Regions from separate parts of the Psychrobacillus sp. FJAT-21963 genome, predicted to be linked through region 1. Evidence: riboswitches for the same ligand, from Rfam matches in the RefSeq annotation. Region 1 holds a riboswitch; the other holds the start of a gene.
The links. A riboswitch is a leader RNA that binds a small molecule or an ion and turns the genes downstream of it on or off. The one in region 1 is predicted to bind S-adenosylmethionine.

Region 1 (11,312 bases):
AACTATTTGATGAAGAAAAATTAACAGATAAGCAAAAAAAAATACTCCTTGCAGCAATAGATACATTCTCAGAAAAAGGGTATGCTGCTACCTCTACAAGTGAGATTGCCAAAAAGGCTGGAGTAGCGGAAGGAACCATTTTCCGACACTATAAAACGAAAAAAGAGTTGCTAGTATCCATTGTTACTCCTCTCATTTCTAAGGTATTTGGTCCATTTATTGTAAGAGATTTTCACAAAGTACTAGACCAGCCTTATGAAAATGCCGAGGACTTTATAAGAGCCACAATCGAAAACAGAAGAGAAGTATTTAAGAAGCTTCTTCCTGTTATTAAAATTATTATGCAAGAAATACCTTTTCAACCCGAACTTAGGGAACAATTTGTTGAACAGGTAGCTAAAAAAACATACGAGCGGATTTTGGTTGTCATTCAAAATTATCAAGATAAGGGTCAAATAATCGATATACCACCATCAAGCGTGGCTAGATTAGCCGTTAGCAGTATCTTTGGTTATTTGATTTCACGTTACATTCTTTTCCCAGAGAGTGAATGGGATGACGAACTTGAAACAGAACGCACTGTTCAGTTTATCTTACATGGAATAGGAAAAAAATAGACACAAAAAAAGAAAGCACGATAATTGTGCTTTTCTTTTTTGTTCTTATACTTTTCTATTTCGTAAAAATACATATAAAAATCCACCAGCACTTAAAAATCGTAAACTAGAACTAATGTACATAGCTACTTCCATGCCTAGTTCATTCAAAAGCCAAATACCTATTTGTGGTGCAATGAATGCGACGAAAGCAAGCAGTACATTGTAAGTTGTAATGCAATACGTACGATATTGTTCAGGTGATTGCTCCAACAATAAATTAAATAATATTAAAACAGTACCAGATAAGAAGAATCCGGATGTCGTTTGAATGAGCGTTAAATAATATAAGTTCGTAGATAGCATTGTTAAAAAAGGTGTAGTGGACATTCCAATAGCTGCCCATATAAAAACTTGCATATTCGAATACTTATCTGCCCACTTCTTCCATAAAGGAAATGTTAAAAACTGCATGAGCATACTACCAACTGAAAACATACTAATCCAAAAGATTGTTGCTCCTGCTACTCGGACATTGTAAATGTTGAATAATCCCCATGCCATTTGCCATGCAAAATTAAAAAAGAGAGCTGCAGCTAAAAACCAGACATAGTTCACATGTTTAAAAATGCTCCAGTCCATTGACTTCTTTTTAACTAGAACATCTGATGAAGGGATGATATCTTCTTCTTGTTTTAATAAGAAAAAAACTTCTAGCAAACCGAAACCAAAAGCTATCGCAAAAAGAATTTGATAGGCAGTAACGCTTTCGGAAGCATCCTTCATTAAAACACCAATAACTAAAGTTGATATAAGACCGACCATCGTTAACAGACGATTTCGATCACTAAAAAATTGTCCTCTTCTAGACTCATCAATCATTCCACTTATCAACGTTTGCCAACCTACGTTAGCTACAGTGTTCGGAACACTGATGAAAGCAATAATTCCTAAAAATGCCCATGCTTGTAGCGAATCAGAAGGCAAATAAACTACTAGTACAATAAGCAAAAACATTAATCGTGCCAGTAAAACAGACATCGCCACGAGTTTCTTTTGAGCACTTGCACGATTTAGTAGAATAGCTGCTGGTATAGTCATTAATAACGCTATTAATGGCGGCAACGAACTTATTAATCCCACCTGATAATTGGTTGCCCCTAATATGGTAATTGCAAAGATCGGAAAAAAGTTATTTGAAAAATTTAATGCAATAGTAGATGCCATTCCATGGTAAATACTTATTTTTTCATTATACGGTCTCAAATTTTGTCAGCCCATTCGATAAATAATAAAGGATATGCTTGAATTATATACTTGCACGGGCAGAAAACAAGTACTTCGAGACACAAAATTTATTTAGATCTGGGTGAACCGTTTTTTAGCGTAAATATACGTTACGGCAAGAGCTGAAACGAGCACTGCTCCTTTAATAATATCAAAGGCATAATACGGTAAGTTTTGTATCGTTAATCCATTCAAGAGAATCCCGATAACCGCTGCTCCAAAAAATGTTCCGATAGCATTTGGTTTTCCAGCACCAAGGACAGAATATCCAACAAAGACAGCTGCTACAGCTTCCATTAAAAGTGGTGCACCCGCATCAATTTGACCTGAACCAACACGTGCTGTAAACAATATACCTGCCATCGAAGCAAAAACACCAGAAATTACATATGCAGCACATTTTACTTTACGGGTATTCACTCCTGACAATGTTGCAGCCTCAGCATTTCCACCCGTCATATACAAAACACGTCCCCAACGAGTATGGTTAAGTACAACATAAGCGATAATTACTAGGACAAGCATTATCCAAACTGGAACTGGTAATCCGAGCATTCTCCCTTGGCCAATCCAAAGAAATGCTTCAGAGAATTGCCCCGGTGCCGTCCCTCCAGAAGTAAGCGGCATATTATTGTATATCGAGTATCCTTCTGTATATGTACGGTGAAAGCCCGCCACTATATACATCATACTTAACGTTGCAAGTAAATCTGGAATTCCTAAAACTACAATAAGAAAACTGTTCAATAATCCAACCAACACTCCTATTACAATAGGTAAGATTAGTACGAGCCAAAGCGGCATCTCATACCACACCATTAACGAAGCAGTAATGACAGTAGATAGAGACATCGTAGAACCTACTGATAAATCGAAACCTCCTACTACTAGCGTAAAGGTAACTCCTAATGCTAAGAGCGTTACAATGGAAATGGAACGTAATATATCTGTGAAATTTCCATATGTAAAAAAGGCACTGCTTATAGTGCTAAAGTACAATATAATTATCAATAGCAAGGCAATTGCACCATATTTAAATAGAAATTGAATTCCTCTTTCTTTGACCTTACTCTTCTTTTCCACCGCTTGCATACAACAAAATCCTTTCTTGGGTCGCATCCTCACGTGAAAACTCCTTCACGATTTGACCGTTATACATAACTAGAAGTCGATCGGAAATACCAATTGCTTCTTGAATCTCACTCGAAAAATATAGACACCCTTTACCATTATTCGCCAGCTCACGAATTAAATTAAAAATGTCCTTTTTCGCTCCAATATCAACACCTTTAGTCGGCTCATCAAATAAATACACTTTAGAGTTGCGCGACATCCATTTTCCGATTACTACTTTTTGCTGATTTCCTCCACTTAAATGCACAAGTGGTGTTTCCGTATGATCCGTTTTAATTTTTAAGCGATTGATGATGTCCTTTGCAAAGTTGCGTTCAGCAGCTTTATCCATAAACAGAAGCCGTGAAAATTTCTTTAAATTCGGAAAGGAAGAATTCGTTTGTAACGACTCATGTACAAATAAGCCTTCTTTTCTGCGTTCCTCTGGAATTAGTGCCATTCCTGCTCGAATGGCGTCTGCTGGATGTTTCGCTTTTAACTCTTTGCCCGAAAGGTTCACACTACCTTTTACTAATGATCCCAAGCCAAATAAGGCTTTAGCTAGCTCCGTTTTTCCTGCTCCTACAAGGCCTACAATACTAACAATCTCCCCTTCAGAAACAGTAAAGGAAAGCTCCTTTAATTTCTGTCCATCCGATAATTCTTTAACCTGTAGGATTTTTTCTCCTAAAGTATGATTTGTATCTGCCTGTTCTATATTAAAAGATACTCCTAGCATCGCTTCAATAATCTCATTCTGTTGAGTAGTTTCTGTGTTAAAAACTTTTACAAGCTTTCCATCTCGCATTACAGTGATTCGATCACTGATTTCAAATACTTCTGGAAGACGATGAGAGATAAATATACAGCCGACTCCTTGCGATTTCAGATGATCAATTACCGAAAAAAGCTTTTTGGATTCGTGGAGAGACAAAGGGGCAGTTGGTTCATCAAAAATAATTATCTTTGCCGAGCTTACAAGAGCTCGTGCAATTAATACTAATTGTTTTTCAGCTAATGTAAGTTTAAATGCCGGTTGATTGACAGCAATGTTTTCTACTTGCAAATGCTTCAGTGCTTTTTTAGCTTCCGTTTGTAGCTTGGATGTGGATAAAAACAAATTATTATTCGTAGCGATTTTATCTAGCATAATATTTTCTGCGACCGATAATTCCGAAACGATTGCTGTATCCACCTCTTGATAAACACAATAGATACCGTGTTCCTTTGCTGCTTTCGGGGAACGAAGCCGAACACTACTACCTTCTAAAACTATTTCACCGTCATCTTGCTTATATACGCCGGATAAAATTTTAATAAGCGTGCTTTTACCTGCTCCATTAACACCTAGCAATGCATGTACTTCCCCTTTTTCTAGATGAAATTCGGCCTCTTCTAGTGCCTTCACATTTCCAAATGATTTACGTATGGAAGTCATAGAAAGAAAAGGATTAGCCATGATGATCTCCTTTCTTAAGGCAATATACCAGTTGAATTTTAACTAGTTGGCCTTGTTATTCTTAATGAATTGTATTTGAAGTGTTTTACGTTATAGAGGAAGACACGGATGTGCGCTTGCCGCACGCTACGTATGAGCCTCCGCAGGATGAATCGCTCATGCAACTTGTAAGGCGCACATCCTAGAGAATCACCGTTTCTATTGTTAATAAAATGATTGTAGGATTTGCATTTAATCTAATCATTTAACAATCAACTTTACTGTCTATCAAAGAAGACTTTTGCATTCTCCCTATTCCAGCCGCATTGGTGTAGAAACACGGATGTGGCTTGCCTCTATCTGTATTAAGAACTATTTATTTTCAAACATTAATTGGATAATACTTTAACCTATCAAATAGAGTTCACTGGCATTCGCGCCTTGTCAGCCGCATGGACGTTCTGCTGAGATGTAGGATGCGCTAGGCTCATGATAACGACCTGCCCGAATGCTTATAGAATAGCTATCTACCCTTTCATATCTTCCATACCAATAATGAGTTAAAGCTTTCTTAAAAAGAAGCTGCCCCCTTTTTAGGGCAGCTACATTTGTATCATTATTGATTTTCTAACTCTTTCAAAGCTTCTGTGTAACCTTGCTCGCTTGCTCCCCAGCCTTCGATATATTCATGTAAGTCATTTGTCGTCACTGTTTCCTCCGGAAGCTTTTCAGCATCCACAAACACTGGTTCTAAAACAACTTTTTCTTCAGGAGTTTCACCATTTATTTTTTGATATAAATAACGCACTTGAATACGTCCTATATCCATTGGATCCACTGCCGCTGAGGCAACCCATGGGCTATTTTCTTTTTGTATCATTTGTAAATCTTCATCACTCATATCAATGCTATAAACTTTAATATCTGTTCTTCCAGCTTGCTCAATAGCGCGTACTGCACCTTTTGCGAATTCATCCCAAGCTGCCCAAACTGCTGTGATTTCTCCTTCATTTGGGTATTGTTTTAGAATCGCTTCCATTTGCGATTGTGTGTCTAATGCTGTATTTTGTGTCGCTGCACCAAATGTTGCAATTTCTTTAATACCTGGATTTTCATTTAAGAATTGCTCGTAGGCAACTTGTCTTCTTTCCATAGGTGCAAAACCTGCTACCCAGATTTTCACTATATTTGCTTCACCATTAGCATCATTTTTTAATTTTTCTAATGTCATTTCAGCCATCTTTTGATCGCCTTGCTCTAAAACTGTGATTCCTTCTACTTCCACACCTGCATCAAAAGCGACGACTGGTATTCCTTTATCAACTGCATTTTGAACTCCTTGATTTAACGCTTCTTTTGTTCCATGATCAATCAGAATTCCATCTACACCTTGGTTTACAGCTGCATCTAGATTGGAAGCCATTTTTGCTAAATCGCCTTCCGACGTAAACACTGTTACAGTCCCACCAAATTTCTCTACTTGTTCTTTTACACCTTCAATGTATTGAGCAGAAAAAGTACCAAGATTTTGTTGCATAACCAATGCGATTTTCTTCCCTGATAGCGGATTATCGGATGCTTCGGAATCAGCAGGAGTAGTTGTTGCTTCTTTTGCATCCCCTTTTGGTTGACACCCTGTTAAGATAATTCCAATTACTAATAATACGGATAAAAGCCATGCTGTTTTTGATTTCATGCGAGTTCTCCCTTTTCTATATTTATTAAACTAGGAATATTTTTTGTATATTCCGGATATATAATTCCTTTTTCAGTAATAATGGCTGTAATGTATTCACCCGGTGTAACATCGAATGCAGGATTAAATACTTTTGTATTTTTCGGAGCTACCTGTTTCCCTGCAATATGCGTTATTTCTTCCGCTGGACGTTCTTCAATCGGGATCTCTTTTCCATTCTTAATGGTCAAATCAAAAGTGGAAGAAGGAGCTGCCACATAAAAAGGGATGTTAAACACTTTTGCTAATAATGCTAAGTTAAGTGTTCCGATTTTATTTGCCGTGTCGCCGTTTTCTGCTATCCGGTCTGCCCCTACAATAATTGCTTCGATTCCTTTTGCTCCGATTGTATGTGCAGCCATGCTGTCTGTTATAAGTGTTACATCCACTCCAGATTGCTGAAGCTCCCACGCAGTTAGCCTTGATCCTTGAAATACAGGTCTAGTTTCACAAGCATAAACTTCAAACTGTTTTCCCCGCTCACTCCCAAGATGGAATGGTGCTAATGCAGTACCATATTTTGCGGTTGCAATTGAACCTGCATTACAAATGGTCATAACTTTTGTTTGACCTTCAAGCAAGGACAACGCATATTCGCCAATATTTCTACAGGATGCTTCGTCTTCTCTATGAATTTTTATAGCTTCCTCTATCAAAAGTTCCTTCGCCTCTTGTACACTTGCTACATTTTCAACAGCACTTCTTAAACGTTCTAGAGCCCAAACTAAATTTACAGCTGTTGGTCTAGATTTAGCTAAATACAAGAAATCCCTGTTGAGTTGCAGATGAAATTCCTCTAATGTATTTGCTTCATACTTTTCGGCTGCTCTAGCCAATCCATATGCAGCGGTAATACCAATTGCTGGTGCACCCCTCACCTTCAGAGTGATAATAGCATCATATACATCTTCTAAAGTATCTAGTGTTAAATACTCAACTACGTGAGGTAATTTTTGCTGATCCAAAATCCGAAATTCTTTGTCGTTCAACTCTATCGATAATGGAATACTCATTTGCGAAACCCCTCTAATAATTCAAATACTTCATCAATTGAATGTATATCTTTGCGTTTTAATATAAGTGCTTCCCCTGTTTGTAAGGTCTGCTTTTTGAATTTAATCCGTTGTTCGTCATCTTCGATACTGTCCAAATCCTTCACATGTGCTAGCCCGATTGTACGACGAATTAATTCACATCCAGCAAAGCCTAGTGTATCTCGGAAAATTTTATCCAAGACATATTCTTTATAGCCATCTGTGTCTTTATAGGAATCGACACTTTTTTTATCCCATAATTCCGAAAATTTAGTCGAAAAGACATCCCAAGTTTGTTTGATATGGGTGACAATAACTCCCCGCTCATCCTCTTCTCTTGTAACATTTTGCACGATTAGATTTGCTAAAAACAATCCAATATCAAAGCCAATAGGTCCATAAAAAGCAAACTCTGGGTCTATTACTTTCGTTTCGGTTTCACTAGCAAAGATGCTCCCTGTATGCAAATCTCCATGTAATAATGCTTCCGCTTCTGTCATGAAGCTATTCTTTAATTTTGCAACCTCTAGCTTTAAGCGCCCGTTATTCCAAATAGTTTCTACGTCTTCTTGCAACAATGCTTCAAAGTCATTTGTTTCATAGTCAAAAAACGGATCTGTAAAAATAAGATCTTCTGTGATTTTACAAAGTTCTGGATTGGAAAACTCTGAAACTAGTTTCTTTTTTTCAAAAGGGTGTAATGCAAAATCAGATGTATGAAATAGTGTTTGAGCTAAATATTCTCCAATATCTTTTGAAAGGTTTGGATATGATTCAAGTTTAATCAACCCTTCACGTGCAATTTTTAAGTGAGATAAATCCTCCATTACCGTAAGCGCAAGATCCTCATCAATTGCATATACGGTCGGAACAAGATTGGCTGCAAATTCAGCATGTTTTTTTAATGCATTTGCTTCAATCACTGCTCGTTTTAACGTTAGTGGCCAACTTTCTCCGACAACCTTTGCGTATGGTAAAGCCTGTTTAATAATAAGACTCTTATCACCGTTCAATTCCTTAATATGAAATACATAGTTAAGATTACCGTCACCTATCTCACGACACTCCAACTCTGTGTCTTGCGGGAAGAAGTTAAGTTCTTTTGCATATAAAATAGCACTTTCTTCTGTTAATGATTCATATTGTCTCTTTGTAGCTGTCGTCATTATTCTCTACCTTTCCGTTTCAAAATAAAAAGCCTCTTTCATAAGAAAGAGGCGTAGAATAAGAGATCTCTCGCCTCTTATCTTTCAGAAAGTTACCTTTCTGATGGAATTAGCACCGTGCCTTAGAAGATTTTCATCTCGGCGCAAAATGCGCCCCGTCTCACAACGGTATTACGGTCGGTTGCTGGGCTTCATCGGGCCATTACCCTCTGCCTGCTCTTGATAAGAGTGCTATTAATTAAAACGTTATACTATTTGAAAATCATCCTAGCATACTCAAAAAACACATGTCAATCATTTTTTAAAAACAAAAAAAATTCTAATAACTATATTGACAATCTTTATATTGCATGAAATAATCATTATTAATTTGACTAACTCAATTGAATAACTTTTTCTTATTTAGAGCAGGTGGAGGGACGAGCCCTATGATACCCGGCAACCGATCCATTATGGACACGGTGCTAATTCTTGCAGTCAGTAGACTGAGAGATAAGAAGTCGTTAATTTTTTAACCTCTTCTTATTTGGAAGAGGTTTTTTATATTTAGAAGGGGCAAGACGCTGCGACATTGACTAAGTTGAAATTTGTTATATAAAGGATTGTGATAATAAATGAGTGGAATTACTACTCTCTATCAGGTTTACGGTAAACCTGGAACTTTTGAAAAAAAAGCAGAAGGAATTGCGCTCGGTTTAACTATAGGATCCTGGACTGATTTGCCGTTACTAGAGCAAGAGCAATTAAAAAAGCATAAAGGAAATGTTATATCGATAACTGAATTTGAAAATAGTCACCATCCGCTAAAACGAGATGAAATCAAAGCAGAGATTAAAATAAACTATCCTAGTGCTAATTTCTCTGCAGATTTACCTGCCATATTAACAACTGTTTTCGGCAAACTATCGCTTGACGGTGAAGTAAAGCTACTAGACTTGGAATTCTCATCAGACCTTTTAGATAATTTCCCAGGACCTAGATTCGGAATTGAAAGTATTCGTAAATTGCTAGGAGTGTATAATCGTCCACTTGTGATGAGTATTTTTAAAGGAGTAATTGGAAGAGATATCAATTACCTATCTGAACAGCTACGTAACCAAGCTCTAGGTGGAGTAGATTTAGTAAAAGATGATGAAATTCTCTTCGAAAACCCCCTTACTCCTTTTGAAAAAAGAATTATTACAGCTAAAGAAGTACTACGTCAGGTGTATGAGGAAACTGGACATCGAACACTTTATGCAGTTAACCTATCTGGGCGGACATCCGATTTAAAATCAAAAGCAAAAAAGGCAAAAGAGCTTGGGGCTGATGCTCTATTATTTAATGTTCATGCATATGGTCTAGATGTACTTCAAGAACTTGTGGAAGATGAAGATATTCAGTTGCCATTCATGGCCCATCCAGCCTATAGTGGTGCTTTTACTTCATCCCCATTTTATGGAGTTTCAACACCACTTTTACTTGGTAAATTGACTCGTTATGCAGGGGCAGATTTTTCATTATTCCCCTCACCATACGGAAGCGTCGCACTGGAGAAAACAGCTGCACTATCACTTGGGGAAGAATTGACGAAAGAAAGTGCAGTAAAACGAACTTTTCCAGTTCCTTCGGCTGGAATTCATCCTGGATTGGTTCCTTTGTTAATCGAAGACTTTGGCATAGACAGCATTATAAATGCAGGTGGTGGAGTGCATGGTCATCCTACTGGCGCTACAGGAGGAGGACTTGCCTTTAGGCAGGCCGTATCAGCAGTCCTTGATGGAATTCCGTATGCTGAAGCAGCAAAACAGTTTCCAGAACTAAAAGCAGCATTGGAACTATGGGGGTAAGCATTATGAGTAAGCTAGTAATCTATTGTGATTTTGATGGGACCATTACAAACCAAGACAATATTATATCCATTATGAAAAAATTTGCTCCCCCAGCATACTTGCCGATCAAAGAGAATATTTTAGGGCAAAAGCAATCTATCCGAGAAGGTGTTGCTCAAATGTTCTCTCTGTTACCTGTATCTATAAAAGATCAAATTATAAGCTACTTGCTTGATCAGGCAGAGATTAGAGAAGGATTCGCCGATTTTGTTTCTTATACAAGAAAGCACGATATCCCTCTCTATATTGTTAGTGGTGGAATTGATTTTTTTGTTCATCCAATGCTAGAAAAGTTTGGTCCTTTTTCGGGGGTTTATTGTAATGAAGCAGACTTCTCAGGAGAAAGAATACAAATCAATTTTCCGCATGTCTGCGATGATTTATGTACGAGCAAAGGTTGCGGATGCTGTAAGCCATCCATTATTCGAAAGCTCCAAGAAAAAGATTCGTTAAGTGTTGTAATTGGTGATTCTATTACTGACTTAGAAGCTGCAAAATTAGCAGATGTTGTCATAGCACGGGATTTTCTTATTGAAAAGTGCAAGGAATTGAATATTCCATATGAACCTTTCGAAAATTTTCGAGATGTCATGACTATTATTGAAACAAGGTTAGGTGTTCAAACATGATAACGCTCCGTGGTAGATGGGAAGAGTTAGCAGATATAAAAGACGAACTTGCTAAACGAGATTGGTTTATGGGAACTAGTGGAAATTTAGCAATTAAGGTGAATGATGAACCAGTAGAGTTTTTAGTTACAGCAAGCGGAAAAGATAAGAATAAGCGAACAAAAGAAGACTTTTTACATGTAAATATAAATGGAGAGCCAATAGAAGATACCATTTTAAAGCCGTCTGCAGAAACATTATTGCACTGTGCTATTTATTCTAAAACTTCTGCGGGCTGTAGTCTCCATGTTCACACAGTTGCTAATAACGTCATCTCCGAATTATACGGTGATCAGGGAAAAATAGATTTTCAAGGGCAAGAACTTATTAAAGCTTTCGATTTGTGGGAAGAAGATGCAATTCTTTCTATTCCTATCATTCCAAATCATGCCCATATTCCACTT
Region 2 (11,312 bases), on a different contig from region 1:
AGATTGGTTACAGCAATGGCGCTTCCGACATATGAAAACGGTAGAACGTATTATTGGTTTTAAAACTGGAACCGGTGGATCCTCGGGAGTAAATTATTTACGTAAAGTGTTAGATCATCGTTTTTTCCCAGAGCTCTGGGATTTAAGAACAAGTTTATAAGGGGTGATGGCAATGGAGAAACGCTGGATAGACATCTCACAGTCGTTTTCAAATAATATTGGTACTTGGCCAGGAGATACACCTTTTCAGTTTGAGCTAGCTTTCTCGAAGGAACAGACAGGTTCAGTTAATATTGGTCGTTTCACAACAAGTATGCATACTGGGACACATGCGGATGCACCCTATCACTTTGACAATGACGCACCTACGATTGAGCAGTTAGACATCCATATTTATATTGGTCGTGCCAAAGTAGTTGACGTCACAGGGTTGGAATCAATTGGTCGAGATGAATTGCAGTCATTTGAGTTAGAAGGGGTAGAACGCTTACTATTAAAAACTACCAAACATGTTAATGTGGAGCAATTTCCAACTAGTATTATGGTATTAAAAGAGGATATTGGTGCATTCTTGCAGGAGAAAGGAATTATTTTAATTGGCGTCGATTGTCCTTCTGTTGATGCATTAGACGATAAAGAATTACGTGTGCACCATGCACTTTATCGTCATGGTGTTCATATTCTAGAAAATTTATTTTTACAAGATGTCACTCCAGGAGATTATGAACTGATTGCCTTGCCTCTAAAGATTCAAGGAGCCGATGGCAGTCCAGTCCGAGCCGTGCTGAGACAGATATAATGGAAAGAAGGATAGAGATACTCTATCCTTTTCTATTTTACAAAATTGCGAATACCGATAGAAAGACGCATATAATTGCTAAAATAAATAGAATAGAAGAATTGAACTTACTTCTTCTCAATTTAAAACCGTATGCACCAAAAAAGATAGCAGCAGCTAATTTGGATAAGCTTTCGTAATAATAATTAGATGAAAAAAATGAACTGCTAAAAATAATCGTACTTAGCAATGTTATAGAGATTAATAGCTTAAACCACATAGGCTCGTTTAGGAATTGCTTAAAATAAAATTTAACCATTGTATACCCGTATGACTCCTCTCCAATATCTATTGTTCTAGTATACTAATGAAACTTTTTTCTTATCCCTCCGTATATGATATATAGATTTTAGAGGAGGCAATAGAAATGGCTTTAAGTTTTTTCTGGATAGGTGTAGGGCTTGCAGCACTAGGCTACTTTATAGGGGATGGATTAAAGAACTTTAAAAACCCGAAAGGATCCGGATACCCTACTCTCATAAATGAAAAGGATTTGCCGATATATTTTGGGTTGAGTAAAGAAGAAATACAGGAATTGCTCAGAAAATATCCAAATGCACCAAAAATAGAGTTAAACGGAACTACGTATTTTCCCTATCATCAATTTTTAGAATGGCTATCTTCAAACGATATTTATAAGAACTAGAGTGTGTTGTTATTTCAAACACACTCATATACATCAAACATGCTACCAATTCCATAACCGTCTTTTACTTCGTGTAGAATAATTTGATTAAATCCGTTTGACTTAAGAATATTTTCAAATTCTCCTAGTTCGTAAAGACGGATAGGGAAATCCATTAGTTCTGTTTTTTCTAATTGTTCATCTTTTACTAATTGGTACTTCAACTTAATTTTTAGCATCTTGCTTTCTGAATCATAATGCTCCTGCTTATATTCCACAATGTCTCCGATGTCATACTGCTTTCGATTTGTTTCCCTCCATTCGGGGAGATCATTAAATTTCCCTCTGTTTGTCATAATCGTTAAAAGTAACTTACCGTCTTCTGTTAACATAGATTTCATATTTGCAAGACTATCAGCTACTAAATGATCAGGCAAAAGGGAAAACGAACCAAAAGGAATAATGATTAAATCATATTTGTTAGGACTTTGAAATTCCTCTATTTTTCCAAGAGTTACTGATGGTTTCAGATTTACCTTTTTACCTTTTTCCTTACAAACTTTTAGCATTTCTTCTGAAATATCAAATCCTTCAATATCGATTCCTCTTCGCAGAAAAGGAAGTAGCATTCTTCCATTACCACACATTGGTTCTAATACTTTCATGTTCTTATCCTTCACAAAAGATAGATAAAACTCGAGTTCTTTCCCGTCTGCAAATGACTTATCACTTTCGTAAATTTGTGTACACAGCTCTCCGTAATAGTCGTTCATTTAATTTCCCCTTTATATATTGCTAATTCCCGAATGCAAAAATTAACTCTGATTCACATACTAATTCACCATCGACCGTAGCAATTCCTTTTCCTTTGCCAATAGGTCCTTTTAGGCGAGTAATTTCAACTTCCAATCGTAGCTGATCTCCTGGTTTGACCTGCTTTTTAAAACGGCAATTATCAATGCCTGCTAAAAGCCCTAATCTTCCTTCATTCCCCTCTTTCGTTAGCATTACTACTGCACTTACTTGAGCTAAAGCTTCTACAATTAATACTCCTGGCATGACAGGGTAACTTGGAAAGTGTCCATTGAAAAATTCTTCATTTGCTGTCACGTTTTTAATGCCAACTGCTCGTTTTCCTTCATCCAATTCCAATATCTTATCCACTAATAGAAAGGGATAGCGGTGTCTTATTACATCCATGATTTTTTGTGTGTCTAACATAAAAAAACCTCCAATCTAATTAAATTTTATCACTTGGTGTTAGTAGTTGATACTATAATTTTCTCCTGCAATTTTGACGAAACGGTAAACTTTTATTGGAATAGGGGAAGAATAGTGAGGTAAGTCATACCAAGTATTTTTAAAAGCGATTATACTAGGAGTACGAGTAATTTCGAACTAGGAGTGAGTATCTTGAAAAAAGTAGTTGTGGTTGGTGGAGGAATTACAGGACTTTCTACGATGCATTATTTACAAAGACTTAAGATAGAAAAAGCATTAGATGTAGATTTGGTTTTAGTGGAAGCACATGATTATTTGGGTGGTAAAATTCATTCGGTAAGTGCAGATAGCTTTATAATGGAAACTGGTGCGGATTCAATCGTTGCACGTAACGAAGGGGTCTTACCTCTAGTAGAAGAGCTAAAACTGCAAGAAGAGCTCGTTTATAATGAAACAGGTATTTCCTATATATATACGAACAATGAATTACATGCAATCCCTGCAGATACGGTATTTGGAATTCCAACAAGTGAAGAATCTTTAGAAAGTAGTACGTTGGTTTCAGATGAAGGTAAGGAAGAAGCATTGAAAGATCTTGATTCCCCTAACGAAAACTTTACGAAAGAGAGTTCTGTCGGCTCATTTTTAGAGCATTTCTTAGGGAAAGAATTAGTGGAGAAACAAATTGCTCCCGTGTTGTCCGGAGTGTATTCGGGGAGATTAGATGATCTCACTATTTCTTCCACATTACCTTATTTGATTGACTATAAAAACGAATATGGCAGCATCATTAAAGGATTAGAAGCGCATAAAGAACAGTTCGCAGCAGCTGCAAATAAAAAATTCATCTCGTTTAAAGGTGGACTTTCTACTTTAATCGATCGCTTGGAGGAAGAATTGAGCGAATGTACGATTTTAAAGGGAGTACATACGGAGAAAGTAACTAAATCAGAAGCGGGCTACGAGGTTTTATTAGAAAATGGAAAAACAATAGAAGCGGATTTTGTTGTTTTGACTACTCCGCATGATGTGACTCAGCGAATTTTGCAAGAACAAGATTTAGATGTGGATTTCAATAAATTGAAGAATTCCTCATTAATTAGTATTTATCTTGGTTTTGATATTCCAGATGAACAGCTACCAGCTGATGGAACTGGGTTTATCGTTTCGGAAAACAGTGACGTGAAATGTAATGCTTGTACTTGGACTAGCCGAAAATGGAAGCATACATCTGCAAACGGTAATTTACTTGTACGAATGTTTTACAAAAGCTCCAATCCAGTTTTTGAAAGCATGAAGCATATGAGTGAAGAAGAGCTAGTGGAAGTAGCTTTACAAGATATTGACAAGAGCCTGAAACTAAACGGCAAGCCTCAAGTTGTGGAAGTAACTAAATGGAACGATTTAATGCCAAACTATCATATGGAACATGGAGAAGCGATAAAATCATTGAATCAGAAATTATCATCTATGCTTCCAAATGTAGTACTTGCTGGATGCTCGTATTATGGAGTAGGTATTGGCGCTTGCATTAAAAATGGTAAGGAAACGGCGGAAATGATTGCAGCGAGAATTTAATTTAAGGAGTAATTCCCGGACCAAAATTTAATTTTGGTCCTTTTTTTATTGTAGGAATGAAATTGATGGTGTTTTAGAGTAATTTACAAATTTTGTATATATGATACGATGCGATTGGGGGTGTTTAAATTAAATGATTGTAAAAACTCGAGCGCATGAATTTAGCTATATTGCTTTGAAGTCATTAGATAGACGTTTACCGAAAATACACGACATGAAAGAGTTGATTCACTCTAAAATGCACATGGCGAAGGCTGGAATATACGGGGAAGAAAGAATGGATGGGGTTTTTCAGAAGTATTCTTTTCCGTTCCAATACTTGGTGTTTCAAGATGTGAGCTTGGAATCGTACGGCAAGTTTCAAATAGATACGGTATTTTTGACGCAGTACTTTGCGGTGGTATTAGAGAGTAAAAATATAAGTGGAAGTTTGCGGTTTAAGCAAAATCCTTCCCAGCTTGAGCGAGAGAATGAAGAGGGTAAAGTCGATGTATTTGAGAGTCCAGAAGTACAGATTGAACGGAATATTTATTTACTGGAAGATTGGTTAAGATTGCAAGGTGTGAGTATTCCTGTTCATGGTGTCATCGTGTTGACGAATTCAAGGGTGAAGGTGGTAGAGCCATCTATCAATTATCCAACGATACTTTATTCGACGATTCCCGTATTTTTGCGGAATATGACTCGAGAGAAAGTATGCCTGAAAGTGCCAGCAATGCATGAATTAGCAAAGAAAATGGTTGCTTGTCATCAAGTGTACTTTCCATTTCCACTGTGCAGTCGATGGAGCATTAATCCAAATGATTTGCTGACCGGGGTCTATTGTGAAAAGTGTGAGACGCATGGGATGACGAAAAAGAAAAACGGCTGGAACTGTTTAAGGTGTGGTCACGTAGATCGCTTGGCGCATGAAAAGGCGATGCGTGATTGGTTTATGCTAATCGGGGATAGTATTAATAATCGGCAATGTAGATATTTTCTTAAATTGGATTCTTATCAGGCCGCATCTCGCATATTAAATTCTATGGGGCTATCGAGAGAGGGTCCATCTAAACGTAACACAATTTATAAGTGGAATTGGTCTTAAATTGATGAATCGGATGATAAAGAGTGAAAATCGGATAATAAGTCGAGATAATCGGATAATAACAAGTGAAAATCGGATAATAAGTCGAGATAATCGGATAATAACACATGATAATCGGATAATAACCGCCAAATATCGGATAATAAAAACAATCTTAAGATGCAAGAAAATTCAATCTACGTCTTGACGCTTTAGTTGAATAAAGGTACGATAAGTCTAATAAAAAATTGAATATTGAATTCTTATCAAGAGAAGCTGAGGGACTGGCCCTGTGAAGCTTCAGCAACCAGCCGTTTGGTCAGGTGCTAATTCCAGCAGATGCTTATGTGTCTGATAGATGAGAAGGGACGAATTTTACATACTCGTAAAGCCTTCTTTTCATGGAAGGCTTTTTTTTATTTTAGAGAGGATGAATGTGAATGGGTTTATTAGAGAAGCTGCAAACGAATGTTTTGACTGCTGACGGAGCGATGGGGACGCTGCTTTATTCATATGGAATTGATTATTGTAACGAAGAATTAAACATCCAGAAGCCTGAGATTATTGAGAAAATTCACCAGGACTATATAGTTGCAGGCGCGGATATCATTCAGACGAATACGTATGGTGCAAATGCGATTAAACTGGCGCGGTACGGACTAGAAAATCAAATGAAAGAAATCAATGAAGCGGCGATCCAAATCGCAAAAAGAGCAGCTGCCCCTGGTGGTCAATTTGTGCTTGGTACGATTGGTGGTATACGCGGTATTCGGAAGAGTGATGCGACTATTGATGAAATTATCGCAACGGTTAATCAACAAGCTACCCAACTACTATCAGGAAATCCAGATGGATTATTACTAGAAACGTACTATGATTTTGAAGAGCTTTCCGCAACGGTTACGCATCTAAGAAAGCTGACAGATACACCGATCATTGCACAAGTATCGATGCATGAGCCAGGTATCTTGCAAAACGGTTTATCGCTAAATGATGCATTACATCAACTAGAGGCATTAGGAGCAAGTATTGTAGGAGTCAATTGTCGACTTGGTCCTCATCATACAATTCAAGCGTTCGAAGGGGTGACTCTAACAGAAAAAGCATTTCTATCAGCTTATCCAAATGCAAGTTTACTTGATGTAGAGGATGGCCGTATTGTTTACGAATCTGAGGCAGATTATTTTGGAAAAGCAGCGTTATACCTTCGCGAAGCAGGAGTTCGTTTAATAGGCGGTTGCTGTGGGACAACACCAAAACATATTGAAGCCGTGAAAAAAAGAATTGGAACTCTACCACCAATTACAAATAAAATCGTAACGCCTAGAAAGCCAATAATCATTCAGGAAGCAGAACCAACTGTCAATCAACCACTACATGAAAAAGCAAAAACCGAAAGAACAATCATCGTGGAACTAGATACGCCACGCCATTTAGACACTACTACTTTTATGGAAGGTGCAGAGAAGCTGAATGCAGCTGGAATTGATGCAGTAACGATGGCAGATAACTCACTTGCATCTCCTCGTATTAGCAATATGGCTATGGGCTCGATGTTAAAATTGCAAAATAATATTCGTCCTCTAGCTCATATTACATGTCGTGACCGCAATTTGATTGGCTTACAATCACATTTAATGGGTCTGGATGCACTTGGAATTCATGATATATTGGCTGTTACAGGTGATCCTACCAAAATAGGAGATTTTCCTGGAGCAACCAGTGTATATGACGTATCAAGTTTAGAGTTACTCCAATTAATAAAACAGCTAAATGAAGGTGTTTCATTCTCAGGAAAATCACTTCGAAAAAAAGCCAACTTCTCTGTGGCAGCTGCCTTTAATCCCAACGTTCGCGTACTGGATCGTGCTGTTAAAAGACTAGAGAAGAAAATAGAGTGTGGAGCTGATTATTTCATTACCCAGCCCGTTTATTCGAAAGAAAAAATGGAGGAAATCTATGAAGCGACGAAACACTTGTCCTCTCCTATTTTCCTTGGGATTATGCCACTTACAAATAGTCGTAATTCTGAGTTCCTGCACAATGAAGTACCAGGTATTAAATTATCAGATGAAGTGTTAGAACGCATGCGTGCTTGTGGAGAAGATAAAGAGCGTTCTACTGAGGAAGGTATACAGATTGCAAAAGAGCTTATTGACACTGCAGCGGAGTTATTTAATGGTATTTACATCATTACGCCATTTTTCCGTGTGGATATGTCACTTGAATTGATTCGCCATATTAAAGAGATTGACGGAAAGAAAGCGAGAGAAAACAGTTATGTCCAAACATCTAATTGAACAGGAACTTCAAAAAAGAATTCTTATTATTGATGGCGCAATGGGAACGATGATCCAAAACGCGAATCTAACTCAAAAGGATTTCGGTGGAGAAGAATACGAGGGATGTAATGAGTATTTAAACGTTATCACTCCAACTGTCATTGAACAAATTCATCGGGAATATTTAGAGGCAGGTGCAGATATAATTTGTACCAATACGTTTGGGGGAACACCAGTCGTGTTAAATGAATATGATCTAGGTGACCAAGCGCATGAAATCAACCTTCGTGCAGTGCAGCTTGCGAAGAAGGTTGCAATTGAATTATCTACTCCCGACTGGCCGAGATTTGTGGCTGGTGCAATTGGACCGACAACAAAAACATTGTCTGTAACTGGTGGAATAACCTTCGATGAGTTAACAAATGACTTTTACATACAAGCAAAGGCATTAGTCGAAGGTGGCTCCGATGTTATCCTATTGGAAACAAGTCAGGATATGCTAAACGTGAAGGCCGCAACCATTGGTATACAACAAGCATTTACAGAAACGGGGAAAGAGCTTCCTATCATGATATCTGGAACAATCGAGCCAATGGGAACGACACTTGCGGGTCAAAGTATTGAAGCATTCTACATTTCAATTGAACATATTAAACCACTCTCTGTGGGACTCAACTGTGCAACAGGACCAGAATTTATGACGGATCATATTCGCTCCCTTTCTGAGTTATCAGATGGATATGTAAGCTGTTATCCAAATGCAGGATTACCGGATGAAGAAGGACATTACCATGAATCACCTGAATCGCTTTCGAAGAAGTTAAAAGGCTTTGCAGAAAAAGGATGGTTAAATGTTGTAGGTGGATGTTGCGGAACTACTCCAGCCCATATTCAAGCAGTTCGCGAAGCAGTGAAAGATATTGCACCTCGTAAGCCAGCTGAAACAGGCCATGGTCATGTAGTTTCAGGTATTGAACCGTTATTATATGACGAAACAATGCGTCCACTCTTAATAGGGGAAAGAACAAATGTGATTGGTTCGAGAAAATTTAAACGACTTATAGTAGAAGAAAAGTTTGAAGAAGCTTCCGAAATTGCTCGTGCACAAGTAAAAGGTGGTGCTCACGTCATCGATATTTGTCTTGCTAACCCTGACAGAGATGAATTATCTGACATGACTAATTTCATGAAGGAAGTTGTGAAAAAAGTGAAAGTGCCACTTGTCATTGATTCCACTGATGAAAATGTAATTGAAGAGGCATTGAAATATTCACAAGGTAAAACAATTATTAACTCGATCAATCTAGAGGATGGCGAAGAGCGTTTTGACGCTGTAATGCCACTTGTAAAAAAATATGGAGCAGCTGTAGTAGTTGGAACAATTGATGAAGTGGGAATGGCGGTTACACGTGAACGTAAGTTGGAGATTGCAGAACGTTCCTATGATTTGCTCGTAAATAAATGGGGACTTGCACCAGAAGATATCATTTTTGATCCACTAGTTTTCCCAGTAGGTACAGGAGATCAACAATATATTGGATCAGCTGTGGAAACAATAGAAGGAATTCGTTTAATCAAAGATAAGATGCCTCGCTCACTAACTATTTTAGGAGTAAGTAATGTTTCATTCGGTCTACCACCAGTTGGGCGAGAAGTGCTCAATGCTGTTTATTTGTATCATTGCACACAAGCAGGGCTTGATTATGCAATTGTAAACACAGAAAAACTAGAACGATATGCATCTATTCCTGAACATGAAATTGCGATGGCAAATGAACTGTTATTTACAACAACAGATAAAACATTAGCTGATTTTACTGACTTTTATCGAGACAAAAAGAAAGAAAAGACAGAAGCGGATATCCCAAAAACGGTACCCGAACGTCTTGCTTATTATATTGTGGAAGGTACGAAGGAAGGGCTTATTCCAGATCTGGAAGCAGCACTTAAAATGTATGATACCCCATTAGAAGTTATAAATGGTCCATTGATGGAAGGTATGTCTGAAGTAGGGCGTCTTTTTAATGACAATCAATTGATAGTGGCAGAAGTGCTACAAAGTGCTGGTGTGATGAAGGCTTCGGTTGCTTATTTGGAACAGTTTATGGAAAAGAAAGAAGATGACTCTGGTAAAGGGAAAATCGTTCTTGCGACTGTAAAAGGGGATGTACACGACATTGGAAAAAACTTGGTCGATATCATATTAAGCAATAACGGATATAAAGTAATCGACGTTGGAATAAAAGTAACCCCTGCCACTTTAATAGAAGTTATTCGAAAAGAAAAGCCAGATATCGTAGGTCTATCAGGGCTTCTCGTAAAGTCTGCTCAACAAATGGTTATTACCGCACAAGACTTTAAAGAAGCAGGTATTGAAGTACCTATGCTTGTAGGAGGAGCTGCTCTATCTCGTCGTTTTACAGAAACGAAAATTTCGGCTGAGTACGACGGACCTGTCCTATATGCAAAAGATGCGATGCAAGGATTAGAGCTAGCAAATCGTCTACAAAATGATGAAGATAAATCCGTTTTACTGGAGGAATTAATAACGCAACAAGAAAAACGGAAAGTAGCAGAAGCTGCACGGGCTTCCAAACAAGCTGTAGCTGTTTTAACGAAACCAGTCAAAACAGTGCGTGAAGATGTCCAAGTATTTAACCCTAAAGACTTACGTCGACACGTTTTAAAAGATTATTCAGTGTCACACTTATATCCATACGTTAATATGCGAACGCTGATCGGGCATCACTTAGGCTTAAAGGGGTATAGTGATAAATTATTAGAACAAGGCGACGAGCGTGCGGTGGAGTTACATGAACTAGTAACCGAATTTCTAGGAGCTAGCATTTTAAAACCATCTGGTATGTATCAATTTTTCCCTGCACAATCAGATGGCGATGATGTAGTAATCTATGATCCAGCGGATGCCAAAACAGAAATTGAACGATATAGGTTCCCTCGTCAATCTGTAGAACCATACCTTTGCTTAGCGGACTACTTGAAATCCGTCGAAAGTGGTGAAATGGATTATGTCGCATTCATGCTCGTTACTGCAGGACATGGTGTTCGGGAAGCGGCTAATAAACTAAAAGAACAAGGGAAGTTTTTAGAAAGTCATGCATTGCAGGCAACTGCACTGGAACTGGCAGAAGGATTTGCGGAACGTATTCACCAGGAAATCCGAGATCAATGGGGCTTCCCAGATGCAACTGATTTTACAATGCGTGACCGGTTCGCAGCAAAATACCAAGGACAACGCTTCTCTTTTGGCTACCCTGCTTGTCCAAATTTAGAAGATCAAGCAAAATTGTTTGGACTTCTTAAACCAGAGGACATCGGTGTGCAATTAACCGAAGAGTTCATGATGGAGCCGGAAGCATCAGTCTCTGCCATCGTATTCGCACATCCAGATGCGAGATATTTTGTAGTCGACTAAAAAATGAAACACCGCCAAATGATGGCAGTGTCAGACTGCAGAAAAGGAATTTGGCTAATTGTTCTTGTTTCATTAACTTGAGATTCTGTCTAAATTTCCTATTAACTCAGGATTCCTAAGTATATAGAAAATAATCAGGTAGCATTTTATTGGTTTGGAGAAGCGTCCGATCGAGATCGACTCCTGCGGGAAAAGCGAGACAGACAAGAACCTGCAGGAGCGTAGCGAGTGCGCTGAAAAAGTCTATAGAATTTGAATTTACTTAA

Region 2: linked by a shared signal. The riboswitch ahead of AN959_RS10515 (bifunctional homocysteine S-methyltransferase/methylenetetrahydrofolate reductase) and the one ahead of mtnW (2,3-diketo-5-methylthiopentyl-1-phosphate enolase) in region 1 are both predicted to bind S-adenosylmethionine.

What each region holds. Positions count from the first base shown of each region.
Region 1 is NZ_LJIY01000005.1:134,461-145,772, forward strand. It holds gene AN959_RS13100 (TetR/AcrR family transcriptional regulator) at 1-617, shown strand, start outside; gene AN959_RS13105 (MFS transporter) at 663-1,862, opposite strand; gene AN959_RS13110 (ABC transporter permease) at 1,956-2,975, opposite strand; gene AN959_RS13115 (sugar ABC transporter ATP-binding protein) at 2,950-4,455, opposite strand; gene AN959_RS13120 (sugar ABC transporter substrate-binding protein) at 5,051-6,130, opposite strand; gene mtnA (S-methyl-5-thioribose-1-phosphate isomerase) at 6,127-7,182, opposite strand; gene mtnK (S-methyl-5-thioribose kinase) at 7,179-8,369, opposite strand; SAM riboswitch class I at 8,444-8,598, opposite strand; SAM riboswitch class I at 8,765-8,868, shown strand; gene mtnW (2,3-diketo-5-methylthiopentyl-1-phosphate enolase) at 8,984-10,198, shown strand; gene AN959_RS13140 (2-hydroxy-3-keto-5-methylthiopentenyl-1-phosphate phosphatase) at 10,204-10,869, shown strand; gene AN959_RS13145 (methylthioribulose 1-phosphate dehydratase) at 10,866-11,312, shown strand, end outside.
Region 2 is NZ_LJIY01000003.1:173,985-185,296, forward strand. It holds gene kynA (tryptophan 2,3-dioxygenase) at 1-160, shown strand, start outside; gene kynB (arylformamidase) at 173-799, shown strand; gene AN959_RS21045 (hypothetical protein) at 837-1,097, opposite strand; gene AN959_RS10490 (hypothetical protein) at 1,206-1,484, shown strand; gene AN959_RS10495 (bifunctional 2-polyprenyl-6-hydroxyphenol methylase/3-demethylubiquinol 3-O-methyltransferase UbiG) at 1,499-2,236, opposite strand; gene fabZ (3-hydroxyacyl-ACP dehydratase FabZ) at 2,259-2,684, opposite strand; gene AN959_RS10505 (protoporphyrinogen oxidase) at 2,877-4,262, shown strand; gene AN959_RS10510 (nuclease-related domain-containing protein) at 4,396-5,349, shown strand; SAM riboswitch class I at 5,589-5,693, shown strand; gene AN959_RS10515 (bifunctional homocysteine S-methyltransferase/methylenetetrahydrofolate reductase) at 5,769-7,628, shown strand; gene metH (methionine synthase) at 7,609-11,046, shown strand.